3 regions of the Streptococcus porcinus genome follow, and region 1 is predicted to be linked to each of the others. Evidence: predicted binding sites of a transcription regulator. Region 1 holds the regulator's gene; each other region holds the start of a gene.

Region 1 (6,097 bases):
GGAAATTGGTTGACTTTTATGGTAATTTAGTTACTGTTTTATTTAAACGTTATAAGGGACTTGTTAACTATTGGTTAACATTTAACGAAATCAACATTCTTCTGCATGCTCCATTTATGGGAGCTGGGATTGTTTTTGAAAAAGGCGAAGACCGCAATCAAGTTCTCTACAAAGCAGCCCATCATGAATTATTGGCCTCAGCTTTGGCAACAAAAATTGGACACGAAATAGATCCAGAAAATCAAATTGGCTGCATGTTAGCGGCTGGGAAATTTTATCCAATGACACCCAAACCTGAAGATGTTTGGGCAGCTATGGAAAAAGACCGTGAAAATTACTTCTTTATTGATGTTCAAGCACGAGGAGAATATCCGGAATATGCCTTAAAATTCTTTGAACGAGAAGGTATCAAACTAACCTTTGAAGAAGGTGATGAGCAACTTCTAAAAGAAAATACAGTTGACTTTGTGTCGTTCTCCTACTATGCTAGTCGTGCAGCACAAGCTCAAAAAACTGATCAATCTGAAGCTAGTCTTTTAGCTTCTTCAGAGAATCCTTACTTGGAAACAACTGATTGGGGTTGGGCCATTGATCCACTAGGATTTCGTATTACGCTAAATGATCTCTATGATAGATATCAAAAACCTCTATTTGTTGTTGAAAATGGACTTGGCGCAGTAGATGTCCCAGATGAAGGCGGCTATGTTGCAGATGATTATCGCATCGACTACTTACGACAACACATTGAAGCCATGCGCGATGCTATCACAGAAGATGGTGTAAGAGTCTTAGGATATACCACTTGGGGACCAATTGATCTTGTTTCAGCAGGAACAGGGGAGATGAAAAAACGATATGGCTTTATCTATGTTGACCGTGACAACTATGGGAATGGCACACTTAAACGCTCTAAGAAAAAATCTTTTAGTTGGTACCAAAAAGTTATTGCTTCGAATGGTTCAGATCTAGACTAATTTTAGAATCAGCTTTGCACAGTAAGATTAAAAGCCCTCACTAAATATTTACTCACTCTAACAACCTAAACTGGCTTTGCTATTAGAAGAAAAGAGAAAAAGGAGTGGCAGTTGAATGTTTCTTGATAGAGACTAAACCAACTGTCATTCTTTTTAATCTGCCTTAGATGTTCATTTTATTATTTTAGTGTATAATGAGTGAAAGGAGTTTTTATGTATTTTGAAAAGAAACATGTTTTGTACATTGTTATGGCCTTTCTCATCTGTTTTATGATTCAAGCCAATTGGGATATGGGAACCGATATCGTCCAAACCGTTATTAAGACAAGCTTACCATTTCTTTATGGAGCAGCCTTGGCCTATATCATTAATATTGTCATGACTGCCTATGAAAATCTTTTGAATCGTTTCATGAAAACCAACCGTTTTTTTCACTTAAGGCGTGGTGTCGCGATGATTCTAGCTTACGCAACCTTCATTGCTTTGTTTTTTTGGATTGTTTCCATAGTTATTCCAGATTTAATTGCTAGTATTAATATGATGCTGTCTTTTGATACAAGTTCAGTTAAACAGTATATTAATGATTTAAGTCATAATAAAATAATTGCTAAAGTGATTCATTATTTTGGTGGCGATGCTAAGATTACACAAACAATTAGCAATTATAGTCAACAGTTGTTGAAGCAGTTCTTGTCATTTCTAACGAGTATTTTAACCTCGATGACAGTGATTGCCTCAGCTATTATTAATGTCTTTGTGGCTTTTGTTTTTTCTTTTTATGTATTAGGTAATAAGGAACAACTTTGCCGTCAGGGCAATATTTTGGTTGATACCTATACTGGGATTCATGCCCAACGCATTCATTATATCGTTGGCTTGATGCATAATCGTTTTCGAGGTTTCTTTGTTGGACAGACTATTGAGGCAATGATTTTGGGAAGCTTAACTGCACTCGGAATGTTTCTCTTTAAACTTCCCTTTGCAGCTACTATAGGGGTACTTGTTGCCTTTACAGCTCTAATTCCGGTTGTAGGAGCTTATATAGGTGTTACAGTTGGTTTTATACTAATCATGACGCAATCCTTATCACAAGCTATTTTCTTTCTCATTTTCATTATCATTCTTCAACAATTTGAAGGTAACCTTATCTATCCACGTGTAGTAGGAAGTTCTATCAAATTACCTGGTATGTGGGTTTTGATGGCAATTACGATTGGGGCTTCCCTAAAAGGTATTGTCGGCATGATTGTTGCTGTCCCATTAGCTGCAACATTTTATCAGATGGTTAAAGATAATATTGATAAAAAACAAGCTATCAAAAAGAACCAAGTTTCCTAAAACTTAGTTCTTTTTTTATTGGCATGATGGTTTTTTGTAGCTTAGCAAAGTGTTTAACTTTTTCGAATATATCAAGTGGAGGTGTTAGAATGTATTCCATTAAGCTTGAGAAAGAAAGTCTGTTACCTAGGGAGAAGTTAGTTCGAAATGGTGCTGAGCAACTCAGTGATCAAGAACTGTTAGCTATTATCCTGAGAACTGGTAATAAGGATAAACATGTCATGGAGCTAGCCGCCAATCTCTTAAACACTGTTTCATCATTATCCGATTTTAAAAAAATGTCTCTACAAGAGTTACGACAATTAGTAGGGATTGGCAATGTAAAATCAATTGAGTTAAAAGCAATGCTTGAATTTTCAAGAAGGATCCAAGAATCTGAGCAAACTAGCCAATATCAAATTTTGTCAAGTTTTCAAATTGCTAAAAAAATGATAAAACAATTGGGAGATAAGGAACAAGAACATTTAGTAGCATTATATCTAGACACTCAAAATAAAGTTATTGAAGAGAAAACTATTTTTATTGGAAGTGTTCGACGCTCAATAGCTGAGCCTATGGAAATCATGCATTATGCTTGTCGGAATATGGCAACAAGCATGATTATTGTTCACAATCACCCTTCAGGTTTCGTAGCTCCAAGTGAAAATGACTATCATTTCACGAAAAACATAAAACAATTATGTGATCAAATCGGAATCGCTTGTCTTGATCACATAATTGTTGGAAAAAATAACTATTATAGTTTTCGTGAAAAAACCAATCTGTTTTGTGAGTAAATTTTTGAATAAAACGAATACAATGATGAATGTGACATTAGGTTACTTATTGAGACTTTCACTTGTTAACACGCTTTATCTTACTTATTTGCTTGATTCATAAAATAGAGTAAGGTTTGAAGTTCACTTGTTAAATCAACATATTGTACAATAACATCAGCTGGCACTTGAAGATGCACCGGTGAAAAACTTAGAATCCCTTTAATCCCTGCAGCAATAAGTTGATCAGCAACCTCTTGTGCCTGCACGCTTGGTACCGTTAAAATAGCTGTCTCAATATCTGTTTTTTCAACGTGCTCTTTTAATGTTGACATACCATAAATGGGAATCCCATCAGCAGTATTTGTTCCAACCATGGGATGACTATCAACATCAAAACCCATGGAAATTTGCATCTTATTACGATCGTGGAAGCGATAGTGCAGCAGTGCACGGCCAATATTACCACATCCTACAATAAGAACATTGGTTGTCGAGTGATCGTTTAAGAGATCAGCGAAAAAGTTCATTAATTTTGAAACATCATATCCGAATCCTCGACGTCCCAATTCACCAAAGTAGGAAAAGTCACGACGGACTGTTGCAGAGTCAATCCCCATTGCGTCTGCAATTTGTTTAGAACTCGCTTTTTCAATCTGATCGGCATAAAAACGTTTGAAAATGCGATAATACAAAGACAAGCGCTTAGCTGTTGCCTTTGGAATGGATTTATCAATTACCATTATCTTGCTCCTTTTTTATTATTCAGTATCTTTCATGCTACTATTGTAACAAATACTTTGTGAAAAATGCAACTTTTATCCACTAGATAGGAGTAAATATTACTATTTAGTTCCGTCATAAGAAAAGCCTTCTTTTACAGAAGGCTAAATTCTAAGATGAGTGATAAAAAGAGAGCTTTCTTAAGCCATTTAAATTAATAGTAAAGGGATTAGTTTGCTTTCTTTGTAAAGATATCACGTTCTACCAAGCTATCCATTAAAAAGTAAAACTTATCTTGTAATATTTTATGTTTTTCTGATTTAAAAATATTTACCATACGTAAGCCAGACTGGTCTGTAATAGCCAATTTAAACGCATCAAGCTCCTTGTTAATTGTAATTTTCAATGGGAAGCCATCACCAGAGTTTGGGACCTCCTCTAAAAGGCGTGTCAGCTCATAGTGTCCTACTTTTGTAACTGAAAAAGTCGTATCTCTGAGAGTATATTTTTTTATTTTGGGACTTATTTCATATGTGTACCGACAGTCTGGTAAAGCAATTTCTTTTTCAAATGCCATTTGATACTCCTAAAATAGTTTTTAATTCTTTTATAAAGGATTGAATTTCCTCAATTGTATTTTGTTCAGAAAATGAAATTCTGATGGCTTCTTTTAGTCGAACAGATTCTTTGCCATAGTAGGCTTCTAAAACATGACTTGGTTCGACTGTACCAGCAGTACAAGCAGATCCTGTGGAAATAGCAATATTTGCCATATCTAAACGGGTGAGTAAGAGACCATTTTGTTGACCGGGAAAGCCAATATTGATAACATGCGGAAGTGATTTTTTTGATTTTGACAAATAGAAGTTACAATCAGAAAGATTAGCAATCAGCGTCTCTCTGAGTTTTTCAACGTGTTGAAAGTTTGCTGTCATCTTTTGATATGCTTCTTGTAAGGCAGTAGTCATTCCAACAATCCCAATAAGATTTTCGGTGCTAGCACGCCTCTTTTCTTCTTGGTCTCCTCCATGTAGAAGTTGGTCAAAATGGAGGTTGTTAGAGTAGAGAAAACCTACACCTTTTGGGCCGTGAAATTTATGAGCAGAAGCAGATAAAAAGTCAATACCTAGCTCTTTAGGATTAATTGATATTTTACCAATTATTTGAACGGCATCAAGGTGAAAGACTGCTTGATGCTCTTTCAAACTTGATGCGACTTCTTGGTAAGGCAAGAAGTCACCAGTCTCATTGTTGGCAGCCATCATGCTGACCATAATAGTATCATCACGCAAGGCTTCGCGGACTTGTTGACAAGTAATCTGGCCATTGCTAGGTTTTAAGTAAGTAACCTCAAAACCGAAACGTTTTTCTAAATAAGCCATGGTGTGAAGTACAGAGTGATGCTCTATGGTAGTCGTTATTAAATGCTTTCCTTTGTGCTGATTAGCAAGCGCATAGCCTTTGATTGCTGTATTATTTCCTTCAGTTCCTCCAGAGGTAAAGATAATGGAATGGTTATCAACTCCAAGAAGATCAGCAATCTCTTGACGACACGTTCGTAAAACTTTATTGGCTGATCGTCCGAAAGAATGGATACTAGAGGGATTTCCGAAAGTAGTAGCCATGACTTTAGTCATACTTTTGATAGCAGCATTACTTAAAGGTGTTGTCGCTGCATTATCGAAATAGATAGGATTATTTTTTTTCATTTGGATGGTAGGCAAAAAGCGGGCTCAATGGCTTTCTTTCGTGGATATTGATAATAGCTTTCGCAATTAGTTCACTGGCTGTGATGTAGTTGATATTTGCAGGTTTACGATTTTTAGTTAGGACAGAGTCTGTAACTAGAATTTCTTTGATTGGGCTTGCTTCTAAAATATCAGCTGCACCGCCAGCAAATAAACCATGACTAGCAACGGCATAGATATTAGTGGCTCCTTCACGCTCAAGAATTTTAGCTGCTTCAGCAAAAGTAATGCCAGTATTCAAAATGTCATCAATAATGATGGCTTTTTTACCGGAAACATCACCTATGATGTAACCTTCTTCACGTTCAGTTTCGTCTTCTGAGTAATCAATAATTGCAATAGGTGAATCGAGGAGTTCAGCTAAACTTCTAGCACGTTTGATCCCAGAATTTTTAGGACTGACGATAACGACGTTTTCACCACATAAACCTTTTTCTTCATAATGTTCAGCAAAAAGTGGAGTTGTAAATAAGTTATCGACGGGAATATCAAAGAAGCCCTGTACTTGGACAGCATGTAGGTCTAAAGTAAGGACACGATCAATACCAGCTTTGGTTAG
Region 2 (6,097 bases), 890 kb from region 1:
TTCTTATTACATGCTGAGGATGATATCAGACAATTAGAAATCACTGACTTACCAGAATTGGCAGCAGAGGAAGGTTTTCTAGGATTAACTGATTTTACCTTTGAAACAATTGTTCTCAATGTTTTAGAAGAACAAGTGTCGCGTTCTTTTTACCAAGATATTTTTGAAGGTGATTTCCCAATAACGATAGATTTCGTTGAAAAAGAAGGCCCAGACCTAGCTATTGAGCCACATATAACGTGGGATTTAGAGATTTTAGAAGTGAGAGTACCAAATGACTACGACTTAGCGGCCTTAAAACTTTCTTTAGAAGAAAAGAATGTGAGTGTCTATTTGGATCCTAAGGAAAAAATATTAGTTGTTTCCGATCCAAGCCTTATTGAGATCTGGTTTACTAAATGATGTCAAAAGTTACCGATTTTATTCAAAAGCAAATTTCTGAAGGGCTATATCCAGGAGCGAGTTTAGCTCTCTTTCAGCATGGGAAATGGCAGGAATATTATCTGGGAACCATTGAGGGCACGGAGCCTGTTAGAGCCAATTTAGTTTACGATTTAGCAAGTGTTTCCAAGGTGGTGGGTGTTGGAACCTTATCTATTTTTTTGGTCAATAGCGGAGCTTTAGAGCTGGATAGACCATTGCAGTTTTACTACCCCGATTTTAGCAGTAACGAGGTTACTGTGCGGCAGCTTTTAACTCATACTAGCGGTTTAGACCCCTATATTCCAAATAGGAATCAACTTAATGCAGCGCAGCTTAAAGAGGCACTGAATCACTTAAAAGTGACTAGTGATAAAACATTTCGCTACACCGATGTCAATTTTCTCTTGTTAGGCTTTATGTTGGAGAAATTACTGGATAAGTCTTTAGATCAGCTGTTCTTCGATTATATTTTTCAGCCTTTTGGTATGTCTGAAACGAGCTTTGGTCCAAGAGCTGGTGCAGTGCCGACTGTAAAAGGCATAGATGACGGAATTGTCCATGACCCTAAAGCAAAGGTCTTGGAAAATCATGCCGGGTCAGCTGGGCTCTTTTCTACTCTTAAAGATATGAAGACTTTTCTTGAACATTACATGCAAGATGACTTTTCAGCTAAGCTTTTTCAAAATTATAGTCATCAGAAAAAAGAACGCTCATTGGCTTGGCGCTTAAATAAAGGTTATCTAGATCATACTGGTTACACTGGAACTTTTATCATGTATAATCAAAAGCGAGAAGCAGCTATTTTTCTCACTAACCGTACCTATGATAAAGATGAGAGAGCAGAATGGATTAAAGAGCGTGATGCCTTAATGACTGTTATAAGGTCCGCGTTTGAAGAGAATCATTGAACGAAGATTCTTATTAATAGAAAAGTAGAAAAATCCTCAATAAGATGAGGATTTTTTGAATCTTTGATAGGCATATCATATCTTGAGCTTTTTTTTAATGTAACACTTTCTAGGATGCTTAAGATCACAATACTATGTCTAAAGTAAGAACAAAGAGGCCTAGCCTTTTTTAAATAGTTTTTTCCATAGCAATGTGTTTAATACCCGCCTCTTCAAAAATAGGACCGACTGGTGAAAATCCAAGCTTTTCATAAAAAGTTTGGGCCGATAACTGTGCATGCAAAACAATTTTTTCAAAACCTTGAATATGAGCATAGTCTATCACATAAGTCATCAAGGTCTGTCCTATCTGATCGCCACGAAAGTCACATAAAACGGCCATACGTTGTAAGGTAATGGTGGTATCATTTTTGCTTGGAAGAATACGACAAGTTGCACACGGTCTGCCATCATCGTGATATACTGTAAAGTGAAGACAATGCGCTTCATCTTTATCAATTTCAAGTGACGCGGGTACCTTTTGTTCATCAACGAATACTGTCTGACGGATTTTAACAGCATCAATGTACGTTTTTGATAAGGTATTTCGGGTTTGTTTGATAATCATAAAACTATTTTAACTAAAAAAGAAGCAATGTCAATAGACATTGTTTCTTTTTAGCAAAAATTATTTCCCTGAGATAGCTTCAGCAGCATCGTCCATTGAGAGAACTTCGTGGAAGACACGTTGTGTCAATTCTTGTTTTTGTTCAGGTGTGAGGTATTTAGTATTGACACAGTATCCTGAGATACGAACAATAACATCTTCACCTGCCATGATTTTATCGTAAACATCATTAAGGTCCATAACATTCAAATTGACATGTTGGCCACCGTTTTCGAAATAACCATCAAGAACAGTAACTAAATTATCAACTTGTTCATCAAATGTTTTACCTAGGGCACGTGGTGAAACTTGAGTAGTTAATGAGATACCATCGTTAGCATGAGAGAATTCTAGTTTAGCAAGTGAGTTAAGGTTTTGTAACCAACCACCTTTTGCTTTGTTAGATGGGTTAGCACCTGGTGAGAAGAACTCAACTTTACTTGTGTTCACGGTACCATCTTCGTTTAAGAAGACACCACGGTGGACTGGAGAGTTACCAGTTTGTTTTGAATAAGCAACGTTTGAAGTAATTGTAAGAAGAGAAACAGAAGCTTCAGCATTCTTATAAAGTTTGTGGCTAGCTAGACGAGTATGGTAAGCTTCCATCAACCATTTAGCAATATCATCTACACGGTCATCGTCTTCACCATAACGAGGGAAATCACCGGTAACTTCGTAGTCGTAGATGTAACCATTTTCGTCGCGTATTGTTTTAACAGTTGCATATTTAATCGCTGATAGTGTATCAACGGTATTAGCGAAGCCACAGATACCAAATCCCATATTAGCGCGTTGATGACTAGGTAGGAAAGCCATTTGAACTGCTTCATAGTTGTATTTATCAGTCATGTAGTGAATGATATTAAGGGCATCTACATAGGTGTCTGTCAACCAGTCAAGAGATTTTTCAAAGTTAGCCATAACTTCATCGTAGTTAAGGATTTCTGATGTGATTGGTTCAACAACGTTAAATACTTTGTAGTCTCTATGAACATCATCGTAACCACCGTTAAGACCAGTAAGTAGGGCTTTAAGCACGTTTACGCGAGCACCAAAGTACTGGATATTGTGACGTTTGTCTTCATTTTCAGGGTCAAGTGGTGATACACAACATGAAATACATGACATTTCACCGTAACCTTCTTTGGCCATTGTTGTCACACCTTCATATTGGATAGAAGAATGTTTGTGGCTCATTTTCATACAGTAGCGACGGAATGATTCTGGCAACTTGTCAGTCCAAAGAACAGTCAAGTTTGGCTCTGGAGAGTTACCGATATTGTCAAGAGTGTTCAAGAAACGGTAGTCCATCTTAGTAACACGGTGACGACCGTCATTACCCATACCAGCCATTGAAGTTGTAATGAATGTTGGGTCACCTGAGTAAAGTGCGTCATAAGCTTTAGTACGAGCAAATTTTACTGTACGTAGTTTAAGAACAAAGTCATCAACAAATTCTTGGATTTCTGATTCGGTAAATGTTCCACGAGCAAGGTCACGTTCTGCGAAGATATCAAGGACAATTGGCACACGTCCAAGGGAAGTTGCAGCACCGTTGATAACACGGCAGACAGCCATGAAGGCAATATTTACCCATTGAATAGCTTCTTTAACATTTTCTGCGGGACGGCGAACGTCAACACCATAAAGGTCTCCAAGTTTAGCGACTTCACCAAGTGCTTGGTATTGTAGGTTAATTTCTTCACGTAGACGGATTGATTCTTCATCAATTTCAGTAATAGCGTTCCAGTCATTTACTTTTTCTTGCATTAAGTAATCTGCACCATATAGAGCAAGACGAGCATAAACACCGATAATACGTCCACGAGAGTATGCGTCTGGCAAACCAGTTACAGTATGAGCGTGGCGCGCACGACGGATATTTGAAGTGTAGGCGCGGAAGATACCATCATTTACGGTAGTAACGTATTTAGTAAAGATTTCATGAACTGCTGGGTCTGGTTCATAGCCGTTCTCTTTAAGAGTGGTTTCCGCCATACGGATACCACCTTTTGGCATGAAGTTCAGTTTGAACAATTCATCGTTTTGGATACCATAAATCAATTCGTTCTCTTTATCGATGAAACCAGCTGGGATTTCGGCGATTGAAGAAGGACGTGTGTCAAACGGGAAGCGAGTTGCTTCGTATTCTGCTTTAGTATCTTCAATAATTTTTTTGATTTTTAATGAACGTTCAGTAACGCCAGCAAGGAATGATTCATCGCCATCATAAGGCGTGTAGTTTGCTTGAACAAATCTTGAAACACTTGCTTTTTCTTTCCAATCTGTTCCCTTAAAGCCTTCCCAAGCTTTTTCAAAAACATCTGTGTTTGTTTTTACAGTTGCCATAATTTTCTCCTTAAATATTCTAGTAACAAAAGGTTCTGTTACACTTACACAATCAGTTTAACATAAAGGAAACGTTTTCCCAAGCATATTTCTTGACAAATTATTTTTTCTTTTATAATACAGTTTGAGAAAACAGTAACAATCTGTATCACTGCTATTCCTTTGTCTTTCTAAAAATTTAAAGTTATAATGATTATAGGAGGATTTTATGCTTATATTTCCGCTCCTTAACGACACTTCTCGTAAAATTATCCATATCGATATGGATGCTTTTTTTGCTGCAGTGGAAATGCGTGACAATCCAGGCCTAAAAGGGAAACCAGTAGTTATTGCTAAAGATCCTCGGGAAACCGGAGGAAGAGGTGTTGTGTCGACCTGTAATTATGAGGCTAGAGCTTTTGGTATTCATTCAGCAATGAGCTCGAAAGAAGCTTATGAGCGTTGCCCGCAAGCTATCTTTATCTCGGGAAATTATGATAAATATAAAGAGGTAGGTCTAAAAATTCGGCAGATTTTTAAGCGCTACACCGATTTAGTAGAACCTATGTCGATTGACGAGGCCTATCTTGATGTTACTGAAAATAAATTAGGATTGACTTCGGCTGTCAAAATAGCCAAGCTAATCCAGTATGATATTTGGAAGGAATTACATCTGACTTGTTCAGCAGGTATATCTTATAATAAGTTCCTAGCAAAATTAGCTAGTGACTTTGAGAAACCTCATGGTTTAACTCTTATTCTACCAGATCAAGCGCAGCCATTTCTTGAGAAGCTTCCAATCGAAAAATTCCACGGAGTGGGAATAAAGTCTGTGGAAAAGCTACATGAGATGGGTATCTATAATGGAAAAGATTTATTGGGGTTATCAGAAATAACTTTGATTGACCACTTTAGTCGCTTTGGTTTTGATCTTTATCGGAAGGCGCGTGGGATTAGTTATTCACCTGTGAAGGCTAATCGTATTCGAAAATCAATTGGTAGTGAGCGGACCTACAGCAAGCTATTGTATGCGGAGGCAGATGTAAAAGCGGAAATTGCCAAACATGTTCAGCGTGTTGTTACTAGCTTGAGTAATAGTAATAAACGCGGTAAAATTGTCATTCTCAAGGTTCGCTATGCAGATTTCACAACTTTGACGAAGCGTGTTAGTTTAGATCGGGCTACCCGCGATTTAGAAGTAATAAGCCAAACAGCAAATGAAATTTATGACAGCATAGAAGAGTCGGAATTAGGAATCCGACTACTGGGAGTTACTATAACCCAGTTAGAGGAAAAGAATGACGAGATATTGCTAGAACTCTAAAAAGCTTAGGAAATAGTCCTAAGCTTTTTAGATATCTTCGATTGTTTCAGAATGCTCTTTCTCATTTAAAGTCTTTGCTTTCTTAAAAGCAAAGTAATAAAGAGTAAGGAAGAGCAACTGAATGACAATACCAATAATATTTGGGGCAGTTAATAAGGTAGAAATAATATTAACCGCACATAAACCAAATCCTAGGTAGTAAGGTAAATAATTAACTTCTATTAATTTTTTAATTTTTGATTGGTTAATGACCGTGTAGACAATGATAGCGGTCATTAGTGCAATTGCAATAATAGAAATAAATAGCGAGAATGGTGTAACAGCTTGTTCTAGCGTAGCCGCCTGATCAGCACCCATTTGTGAAATCAACTGGTCATTATTCAAAATAAGCAACAATGAGATGAGTCCAAAGACAGAGAATACTACTAGAATAGCATTCAGAACAATAATCAGAATATTGAGCGTTTT
Region 3 (6,097 bases), 940 kb from region 1:
TATCTACCATTTGAAGGGCATTCTCTTTAGCACCGCTGATTCCAAAAGTTTCTGAACAAAAGCCCAGTGATACAACCACGTAATCATAATGAAGAGTTCCATTATTTTTTAATTCAACTGTAGAAGCCTCAGGATTAGCTTTGACAACATCATCTTGGATGAAGGTTACTTTCTTAGGGTTGATAACATCTTGGATAGGATATGAAATTTTTTCTTTTGGCTGTGATCCCGCCGCTACTTCATGAAGCTCTGTCGCTTCATAGTGATAGTCATTACGATCTACCAGTGTAATATGAAAATCACCCGTTTGTTTTTGTAAATTACGTACCGTTTTCAAACCAGCATAACCAGCTCCCAGTACTAATATCTCTTGCATAATATTCTCCTTCTTAATATTAATGTCAATGTCTTTATGTTAATAGTATCCCGATAAAATAGGTTACTACTTGTGTTAATGAACCTAAAGCCAAAATTCGAACAGCACAGATAAAAGTTTCTTTCTTAACTTGTTTCTGCCAAAGTAGATAGGTTTGCTTATAAATAAATGGCACTAAAAATAAGCACAATAATACAGTCATTGGAGCAAGTCCAAGCGTATATTGTCCGATAATTGCCAGCATAGCCATAATATTACCCAAAGCAAAGAGAACCAGTCCTCCTTGTAGTCCCGTATAATGAACTAAAGTGTAGCGATGGTTGCTTTCATCTTCTTCTTTATCACATAAGTTATTGGCCAACATTAGATTAGCAATCCATAATGTATTTGGCAAGGAAATCAGAAAGATTGCTCCTAAAGTTGCAAAATCCCATCTAAAATTGTCATAGGTATTCAAATAAACACAAATCAGACTAATCATAAAACCCATTGTAAAACCAGAGAAAAACTCCCCCAAAGGTAAGCTTGATAAAGGTTTTGGACCGTACGAATAGAGTATTCCAACCGCAAAGCAAAATAGTCCCATGACTAATAATGGCCACCCTACCATCATGGTTAAAAGGATACCAATAGTCGCTGAAATAAAGAGAAAGATAGCCATCATTTGCTCTATTAATTTGAGAGATAAGTTCTCGCGTCCAATAATATTCGTCTTGGCTTGGTAATCTAAATTAATAGCATTTTTATAGTCATTATAATTATCCCAGACATCAACAAACATATTGAAACAAAACATGGCGATAAAAAATAATAGAACCCAAAAAAGATGAACACTTCCGTAGTAATAGTAACTAAAGCATAAACCAATTAAAAAAGGTAAAACACTTGCTGTCTTGGCCTTCATCTCCACAAGTTCAAGAAAAACAGGAATTGTCATGAAAAGCCTTTCTTTTAGTTATTCTTTAACCCTTATATTATACTCCAATTTGTTTCAATAATAAAACAAAAGATTTCAAAAAATTTCATTTTGTTGCTCTTTTCTCTAGATTTTTAAGCTTTCGACAAACATCTTTACTCTTTCTTCCCGAGAAAGTCTTATTCTGGAAAAAAACTTACCTTCAATTGCGGCCAGGTAGAGGACCAATTTTTTTGGTATTGCCTTTGATTGTATTTTTTGTGGCGCTCTCTATTTTCTGTATAGTAGGGTGTTGGATTTACCTGAAATTGTAAAATATCTGCTTCTCCATAAGGCAAAAAGAGCTCTAGCTGGTTTTTGTCATCCAATCTAGCTGCAATAGCTGTACACTTTTCAGGAAATTTCGAAATAGCATCACAGGCACTACTATAAGCTGAGGCAGCTGGTGTATGATAGTGCATATAGACCTCATTTTTAACGTCCCAGTTGTATTGGGGGAATTTTCTCATTATACTTTGCTCCAAAGTCAAGCTTTCTTGATAAGTCATGTTAGGATCAAAAAATACCAAATCAATGTCCGTTGTCAAAATTTCATTATGGTTTGACAACTTATTCCAAATAAAGTTCCGTAAAGTACCCGCACAAAGCCACGAATCTGGTAAATCTAAACCCTTTATCAGTTTCAATAAGTTCATTAATTCAGCGTTCTGAGAAATCAATTTATCAATAACTTCCATCAAAAAATCCTTTCTGCATGGTGTTACTTTTCCATTACTGTCACTTTACTTTATCATATAAGAGCCCTTTTTTCATTCTATGACTGATTTTTTGATAAATAACAAAAAATCGTTTGACAAAATAATCACAAAATCATAAAATATTAGTGTAAGCGTTTTCAATATATGATAATTATTATCGGAGGGATTTATATGAAAGCAGTTGTTGTTAATCAAACAAGCACTGGCGTAGATGTTATTGACCACGAAGTACCCAAAGTGGGTTATGGTCAAGCACTTGTCAAAGTAGAATACTGTGGTGTCTGTCACACAGACTTACACGTTGCACATGGTGATTTCGGTGAAGTTCCTGGCACTATCCTTGGTCATGAAGGTATTGGTATTGTCCAAGAAATCGGTGAAGGCGTCTCAACTTTACAAGTTGGTGACCGTGTGTCAATTGCATGGTTCTTTGAAGGTTGTGGTCACTGTGAATACTGTACTACCGGTAGAGAAACACTATGCCGTTCTGTTAAAAATGCAGGTTACACCGTTGACGGTGGTATGAGTGAATATGCTCTTGTCACAGCTGATTATGCTGTTAAAGTACCAGAAAACCTTGACCCAGCACAGGCCTCATCTATTACCTGTGCTGGTGTTACAACCTATAAAGCAATCAAAGAGTCTGACATTGCTCCTGGCGAATGGATTGTTATCTACGGAGCTGGTGGTTTAGGCAACCTTGCCATCCAATACGCCAAAAAAGTCTTTAACGCTCAAGTTATTGCTGTTGATATCAACCAAGATAAATTAGAACTTGCCAAAGAATGTGGAGCTGACGTTATCGTTAATGGTAAAGAAATAGAAGATGTTCCAGCCTATATTCAAAAAGTATCCGGTGGCTGTCACGGAGCAGTTGTTACCGCTGTTTCTAAAGTTGCCTTCAACCAAGCTGTTGAAAGTGTTCGTGCCGGTGGTACTGTTGTTGCTGTTGGTCTTCCTTCAGAATACATGGATTTAAGCATCGTAAAAACTGTTCTAGATGGCATCCGCATCAAAGGATCACTAGTCGGAACTCGTAAAGACCTTGAAGAAGCTTTTGCCTTTGGTGCTCAAGGATTAGTTGTTCCAGTAGTTGAAACAGTTCCTGTAGATACAGCGCCACAAGTTTTTGACGAAATGGAAAAAGGGCTTATTCAAGGCCGTAAAGTACTAGACTTTACACAGTTATAATTTTAATTACAATTTAACAATTAAAAAGTCAACTGTTTTTCAGCAGTTGACTTTTTATCACTTTAAACAAATAGAGTTTTACATGCTATATAGCAATTCCCTTACTACGGACTTTTCTTTTTCCTTTAAAAACGACCTGTTGTGGATATAACCTGTAACAACTAGCCACGTATCAAGTAGGACTCAATAATAGCTTTATAGGCATCAATAAAATCTAAGTATTGAGCTAATGGCAACCTTTCATCTCGTTTATGGTTTAGTGTTGGCATACCCGGACCATAGACAGCTAACTCCAAATTATCATTGGCTCTAATAAATTGCGCAGCATCGGTTGTCCCTGATACAACCATTGGTTTTACCTGCTTCAAGTCAGAAAAATCCTCTAAATTCAGTTGTTCGTCCTCACCAAGTACAGTATTCATCTGATGAACTAGTGATTGAGGCTTCAAGGTATCAATAGCATTAGCAACATCAGTAATCGTTTCAATTAATTTTGAGTTAGGATTGGTTTGAACTGGAGGCTGATCAGCCGTAATAGTTGCTTCTAAATCAAAACCTTCCTTTTTGTTTAACTCCTGAATAACTGCAAAAACCTCTTGCATTAATGCCTGATTGTCAAATTCAGGAATAGTTCTAGCATTAGCTTCAAAATTAGCATACTCCGGAATAGAATTGACTTGGCTACCACCTGTCACTAAGGTAATATTATGGAAAGTTTTCCCCAATACTTCATTTACAATTTGATCTGACTTCTGAGTAATTCTCTCTGAAATCTTAGTCATAGCTAGTAAGAGATGTTCGATGGCATTATTGCCCAACTCCGGCGTTGAAGAATGTGCAGACGTTCCCTTTGAGGTAACCTTATAATTAAGAGACCCTTTATGTCCATACACAACTCCAATGTTACAAGGTTCCCCAATTAGTACTGCCTCAACATCATCCAAATACCCTAAATCCGTCAATTGAGCAGAGCCAAGTTCTCCAACCTCTTCACCAACAGTTGCTAATAACTTCACTTTTCCTTTAAATTGTTGAGATTCATAGATTTCAATAAAAGCAAGAATCAGCGCTGTCAATCCGGCCTTCATATCTGATGCTCCTCTTCCCCAAATAACATCTTTTTCAATATACCCTGAAAATGGGGGATAAGTCCAATCCTCAACATTACCAACACTAACAACATCCATATGTCCTGATAAGGCAAGCACAGGCCCAGATCCGTTTGAAATCTCTGAAATCAGACTGCTTCTTCCTTCAGAATAGGTCACTAGTTGCGAATGAATACCATGCCTTTTTAAAAGATCACGATAATACATAGCAACTTGCTCTTCATTGCCATTTTCTGATCCAATTTGAATAACATCTTGTAGAATTTTGATATATTCTTGTTTTTCCATGGTGGATTATCCTCTTTTCTGACTACATTATAGCACATCCTTAGGAATAGGCTTTATTTTGAATTCATACGAGAGAGAGTTCTGATTTGAAGCTTCCTTTACTTATGCCTGTTAGAGCATGTTTATGATATGCTTTCTAGAAAGGAAAATAGTTTAACTTCTTTTTGCTAATATGGATACATAAGGTCTTGCCCATAAAGTTGCCATAAGCGTCCTCCAGCGAAGGGTAAATGATAAGCACTGGAAATTGATTGAGGCAGGCCATCACCTGGCATCGGAATAAAATCAGAACTTACTTTAAGGTAAACACCTAACGCAAGCACCAAAACACTTAACAATAGGACATTTAATTGGCTACCATAATGATTGATAGCCTGAACCCTCTGGAGCAAACGATCATAACAGTTGATAAGTAAACCAAATAGAAGCCCTGGCACTAATTGAATGATTATTTTAAACCGTCTAGTTCTACTAATATTTTTCTTACAATTAAAAACTGTAGGACGACAAGTAGCAACATAAAGATTATTGTCAGAAGTCCTAGCGAAGCTTCTAAGATTTCCGACAAAATATTGGGAATGCTCGCAATTGGCGAGGTCCCTAACTGTGATTGCTTTGACATAATAACTCCTAAAGCCATAATATTAGCGTCAACAAGAAAAGACAAAGTTAGTCAACTTTGTCTTTTCTAACAAACTCACTCTTACTAATAAATTCTAGTCTTCGGCTTTTAAGTCTTATTAGCAAATCTTAAACAAATATCAGATCTAAACATATTTAAAAAGCGGAAGTAAAAGTATCTAAACTAGATTGGCTTGACATACACTTCTTCTTGCCTACCAACTGAGAAAATATACTTATGTCCTTGAGTCAAACTATGGTAAAATCCTTCTCCCTTATAAAGGTGAAACACTTGCATACTACTGCCATCATCATCTTTATAAATGTAATCATAGTAAGGATTATTAGCAAAGACCGACTTCAAGTACTTATTTTCAACCGGTCTTGCAACTCCCTCAATACGTATAACCTGTGTCAAATAACCATCTTCTAACATCGCCGTCAAAGCAATACGCTCATCACCCATTAGTTGCTGATAAAAATGTGTCTTTGGACTAGTCATAAAAAATATACCTTCTTCATTAGCAGCAGTTATATGAGCATGCCTAGCATGAGGTTCACCGTCCTGCCCAACCGTAGCAAAAACACCGACTTTCATATCTTCAACTAGAGCCATCATATCTTTTATTTCCATCACACTATCTCCTGTAAGCGCTTTTCTTTAGTATAGCAAAATCATGCTTACTTGTTAAGAAGAAAAAATAATTAGAATACTGCGAAAGAGTGAGCTATTAATACTATCTCCGTATGAATTATAGCGAGAGCTTCATTTGATAACCACTATATCATTGCATTAACGATAAATAAGACTGTCAGCATTATAAGGTTACTATTCTTA

The links. The regulator Rex, encoded in region 1, represses fermentation and respiration genes when NADH is low (regulators of the CRP and FNR family bind a similar motif). The targets are predictions, from matches to a motif close to TTGTGAANTANTTCACAA.
Region 2: the regulator Rex is predicted to act here: its motif matches at 4,451-4,468, upstream of pflB (formate C-acetyltransferase).
Region 3: the regulator Rex is predicted to act here: its motif matches at 2,143-2,160, upstream of adhP (alcohol dehydrogenase AdhP).

The regions. Positions count from the first base shown of each region.
Region 1 is NZ_LR594036.1:1,011,374-1,017,470, reverse strand. Features, by position in the region: gene FGK96_RS04845 (6-phospho-beta-glucosidase) at 1-974, shown strand, start outside; gene FGK96_RS04840 (AI-2E family transporter) at 1,188-2,312, shown strand; gene radC (RadC family protein) at 2,402-3,088, shown strand; gene FGK96_RS04830 (redox-sensing transcriptional repressor Rex) at 3,169-3,810, opposite strand; gene FGK96_RS04825 (DUF1831 domain-containing protein) at 4,020-4,367, opposite strand; gene FGK96_RS04820 (cysteine desulfurase family protein) at 4,357-5,499, opposite strand; gene FGK96_RS04815 (ribose-phosphate diphosphokinase) at 5,486-6,097, opposite strand, start outside.
Region 2 is NZ_LR594036.1:1,904,762-1,910,858, reverse strand. Features, by position in the region: gene FGK96_RS09230 (CppA N-terminal domain-containing protein) at 1-402, shown strand, start outside; gene FGK96_RS09225 (serine hydrolase domain-containing protein) at 399-1,331, shown strand; gene FGK96_RS09220 (GNAT family N-acetyltransferase) at 1,501-1,938, opposite strand; gene pflB (formate C-acetyltransferase) at 1,999-4,326, opposite strand; gene dinB (DNA polymerase IV) at 4,535-5,629, shown strand; gene FGK96_RS09205 (hypothetical protein) at 5,657-6,097, opposite strand, start outside.
Region 3 is NZ_LR594036.1:73,721-79,817, reverse strand. Features, by position in the region: gene FGK96_RS00550 (NAD(P)/FAD-dependent oxidoreductase) at 1-376, opposite strand, end outside; gene FGK96_RS00545 (prenyltransferase) at 411-1,313, opposite strand; gene FGK96_RS00540 (nucleotidyltransferase family protein) at 1,472-2,029, opposite strand; gene adhP (alcohol dehydrogenase AdhP) at 2,222-3,241, shown strand; gene FGK96_RS00530 (ArgE/DapE family deacylase) at 3,403-4,638, opposite strand; gene FGK96_RS10530 (hypothetical protein) at 4,806-5,075, opposite strand; gene FGK96_RS10525 (hypothetical protein) at 5,087-5,260, opposite strand; gene FGK96_RS00520 (pyridoxamine 5'-phosphate oxidase family protein) at 5,444-5,893, opposite strand; gene FGK96_RS00515 (GNAT family N-acetyltransferase) at 6,095-6,097, opposite strand, start outside.